Regions from separate parts of the Paenibacillus sp. 2TAB23 genome, predicted to be linked through region 1. Evidence: riboswitches for the same ligand, from Rfam matches in the RefSeq annotation. Region 1 holds a riboswitch; the other holds the start of a gene.
The links. Region 1 has a riboswitch for cyclic di-GMP ahead of AB4Z29_RS28255 (transglutaminase-like domain-containing protein). Riboswitches for the same ligand answer to the same signal wherever they lie in the genome.

Region 1 (2,204 bases):
TTATTACACGTTCCAAAATCATTCAATCGATGCGCCGCTACCTGGATTCCCGCGGTTATCTAGAGGTAGAAACGCCAACCCTGCATTCCATTGCAGGCGGTGCGGCAGCTCGTCCGTTCGAGACACATCATAATGCGCTTGATATGCAGCTTTATATGCGTATCGCAATCGAGCTTCATTTGAAACGTCTCATCGTCGGCGGGTTAGAGAAGGTTTACGAAATTGGCCGCGTATATCGTAATGAAGGAATGTCGACGCGGCATAATCCAGAGTTTACGATGATTGAGCTATATGAGGCTTACGCGGACTACAAGGATATTATGGCATTGACAGAGAACGTCATTGCACATATCGCCCAAGAAGTGCTTGGCACGACGACGATCACTTATCAAGGGCAAGAAATTGATTTAACGCCGCAATGGCGCCGAGTATCCATGGTTGAGATTGTTAAGGAAACGACTGGCGTTGATTTCGGCGTGGAAATGAGCGATGAAGAAGCACACCGCTTGGCTAAGGAGCATAAGGTTGGGGTTGATGCTCATATGACCTTTGGCCATATCCTTAATGCCTTTTTTGAGCAGTTCTGTGAGCACACCTTGATTCAGCCGACTTTTGTAACCGGGCATCCGGTCGCTATTTCACCGCTTGCGAAAAAGAGCGAAGCAGATCCGCGTTTCACAGATCGTTTCGAGTTGTTTATTGTGGCTCGCGAACATGCGAATGCTTTTACCGAGCTCAATGATCCTATCGATCAACGCGAACGGTTCGAATCACAGCTGGTTGAACGTGAGCATGGTAATGATGAAGCTCATGAGATGGATGAGGACTTTATCCGTGCTTTAGAATACGGTATGCCGCCTACTGGGGGGCTTGGTATCGGAATAGACCGCTTGATTATGCTATTGACAGATGCACCGTCCATCCGTGACGTGCTGTTGTTCCCTCATATGAGGGACCAATAGTCTGCTGAATAACGCAGTATATAGATTCGCCGGGACTGATTAGTCTCGGCGTTTTTTATTGGCTAATATCTAGCTTATACAGCATCAATTCTTAAAATCTACCAAAATATGCTCTATTATTTAATAGGCCTATTGATTTGTGAGATTCATATGGTATATTAGAACTATAAAGCAGAGCACGATAACGGCAAACCTATCGAAAGGTAGGGACGCAAAGCTAAAGGGCCTTCCGACAGATGGCAGCCAGCTACCGAATGGACAAGCTTTTTTTTGTTTTCTCTTTAAATGAATGAGTAAAGCTTCATACGATAACGGCAAACCTATCGAAAGGTAGGGACGCAAAGCTAAAGGGCCTTCTGACAGATGGCAGCCAGCTACCGAAAGGGGTTTTTTTTATGCGCAAATTTATTTTGTTAATCGCAGCTTTTATCCTGTTTGCTTCTATTAATGCAACGCCTGCTCAGGCTAGTGAAGCAAGCCAATGGTTGGATACGACTGGTCTAAGCAATGGTGTCGTGGCTGTTGATTATCCGGTTAACGCTAAAGTGAAAACGAAACTTATGATTGCAAAAGGACAAGCTAATTATACGTACAACCTAACTGCAGGTGGAAAAGCAGAACAATTTCCGCTGCAGCTTGGTAACGGACAATATACAATATCGGTATTAGAAAACGCATCGGCAAACAAGTACAAGCTGGTAGCAAAGCAAAACGTTACTCTTAGTTTGAAAGACAGCAAAGTACTTTATCTCAACTCCATTCAAAACATTAATTGGACCGATACAAGCAATGCGATTGTGAAGGCAAAAGAGCTTACAAAAAACAAAAAAACGGATAGCGAGAAAGTAAAGGCTGTTTATGACTATGTAATTACAAACATTAACTATGACAATCAATTAGCCGCGAACCTCTCAGTTGATTACTTGCCAAGTATTGATCGTACGTTCAAATCCAAAAAAGACATTTGCTATGGATATGCTGCATTGTTTGCAGGGATGCTTCGCAGCTTGGATATTCCGACAAAGTTAATGATGGGGAATTCGGAATACGTTAATGTATATCACGCTTGGAACGAGGTTTACTTGGATGGCAAATGGGTCATTATCGATACAACAGTTGATGCAGGCCTTAAAAAAGGCAACAAAAAGTTCGAACAAATTAAAAATGCTTCGAAATACACGGTCTCGAAACAATATTAAGGGGTAGAACAACGAGCTAGCGTACTTGCGCTTAGCTCGTTTT
Region 2 (2,204 bases), on a different contig from region 1:
GACATAGGTCCAGCCCTTGCTACTCATTCGTTCTTTAAGAAGAAGCCCAACGGAACGATCCTCCGTTAAATAATTCCCTTTCTCGTCCATCAAGACTATTTGCTTATCTGTTGTGCCTAAAGTGTACATGAGCTTAATTTTATGGAATCCAATATTATTGATATAGGCAGCAGCGAATATAACGATAAGTACAACGATTCCAATAATTCCGAATACCGCGACTTTCCAAGGTCTCCTCAAAATCATATAAAATCAACTCCCATACAATATTGTGAAGGATTGGCGATTAGTGCGAAAGATACTATAGAATCAAATTTCGTTAAGTGTGCTATACGATCCGGCCATATAGATTTGGATGATGTTTTGTGGCGGGACAAAAGCGTCTCCATTCTCCATTTAAAAATGATACATCCTCTTGCACCGTATCCCATGACATGCAATCCGATAGCCTTCGAAGCGCCCTATTCAGCAAGCCATGCACGTTCATTTCCTCAATCTCTTCAGGAAATTTCTCTGCCACTTTTTCCCATGCCGTTTCGGATTCCATTTTTATTCCCGATCTTATCTTTGAGCTTAACTTAATGACATTGGATAATACTCTTCTTTTTTATGCGCTTTTTTATCGGTATACATATGTTTTTTTTGAAAATAAATAGACGGATCCGACTGAAAATACGTCAAAAAGCCGTATATTATCCTATCAATTGTGACGAAAAGATAAATTCTTGGCAAAATGGCTATTACTTTAGACTTATATATTTAAAAACATATTGATCTTAGAAATATGAAATAGTAGAATGTTCCTAGTAGCTGTAAATGATTTCTAATTAAAGTACAAATTCCTCCAAATTTCATACGGGCAAATCCATCGAAAGATGGTGGCGCAAAGCTATAGGGACTACTTCTTAAAAAGAAATGTCAGCCAGTTGCGAAGTATTAAGCAAAGGCATACCTATGAGAAAATATAGGTATGCCTTTTTTTATTCAGAGAGATAAATTCAAATGGTGGAGAGAGGTCATAACGTTATGCATAATCAATCAGATATTCGTCGTTTATTTCCAAGTGATGATGGCAACGCAGCTCAACGGAATCAAATGTTGGAATTAATGGGGCAGATCGTGAATGGCGTCGATGAGCTTAAAGATCCGAATTCCGTGTTCCTGAAGGGGGAAAAAGATAGAGGTCCGCTATTTTACAAGGAGCTGGCGGATGTTAGCCGAATTCCCCATAACGGAAGCCCGCTGGAAGAGGTTAACAAAGAGCTTCTTTCCTTGCTGCACGCACATCCTTATCATACCAAATATTTTCTAACCAATATTTTGCCTATGGCCAGTACCCCGGGCATACTCGGCATGCTTGCCGCATTTATGGTGAATGGCAATAATTTATGGGATGTGTATGGGCCGGCAGGCGCAGAAGCCGAAGTTAAGGTTGTTGCGATGATGTCGGATCTTGTCGGATATCAAACGGCAGAAAGCGGTGGATATACAACTTGGGGCGGCCAAGGCGCCATATTTACAGGCCTCAGGCTGGCGATTAATAAAGCAAGCTCATCAGCCGCGAAGTCCGGAGTGCCTCAGAACTTATATGCCTTCTGCTCGGAGGCCGCACATTACAGCCTTTATAAGTCGATGGAAGCAACGGGCCTCGGAAGCGATCACTTAGTCAAAATCCGTACGCATGAAGACAGCTCTATGGATATTGATGATTTGAAAGCGAAAATGGAACAGGTTATTGCGAAAGGCGGCATTCCGATATATGTCGTTGCAACTACGGGCACGACAGATGCAATGGGGATCGATAGCCTTGATGAAGTGTATAGAATGACAGAACGTTTAGCACAGGAGCACCGAATAAATCGGCCTCACATTCATGCCGACTCGGCTCTAGGCGGATTCTTCGCTTTCTTCAACAGCTATGATTTTGCTAATAATCCTTTGGGCATTGAAGGAGAAGCGCTCGCGGCTCTCAAAACCATTCAAGCCAAAATGATCCATTTGAACAAAGCGGATTCGCTTTGCTTCGACTTTCAAAAGCTCGGACAAACCCCTTATTCAACGAGCTTGTTTTTAGTGAAAAATGCTTCTGATTTAAAGCTTCTGGATTTGGATCCAGACGAGACACCTTATGTTGGACACCGAGGATATGGGCAATATCATACGAGTTACACGTTGGAATGCTCAAGAATGGGAAGCTCCATTAG

Region 2: it holds a riboswitch for cyclic di-GMP, as region 1 does, so the genes downstream of both, AB4Z29_RS01360 (pyridoxal phosphate-dependent decarboxylase family protein) here and AB4Z29_RS28255 (transglutaminase-like domain-containing protein) in region 1, are expected to answer to the same signal.

What each region holds. Positions count from the first base shown of each region.
Region 1 is NZ_JBFRGD010000029.1:326-2,529, reverse strand. Features, by position in the region: gene lysS (lysine--tRNA ligase) at 1-962, shown strand, start outside; cyclic di-GMP riboswitch class I at 1,139-1,217, shown strand; cyclic di-GMP riboswitch class I at 1,266-1,344, shown strand; gene AB4Z29_RS28255 (transglutaminase-like domain-containing protein) at 1,358-2,161, shown strand.
Region 2 is NZ_JBFRGD010000001.1:308,803-311,006, reverse strand. Features, by position in the region: gene AB4Z29_RS01365 (hypothetical protein) at 1-246, opposite strand, end outside; cyclic di-GMP riboswitch class I at 849-934, shown strand; gene AB4Z29_RS01360 (pyridoxal phosphate-dependent decarboxylase family protein) at 1,027-2,204, shown strand, end outside.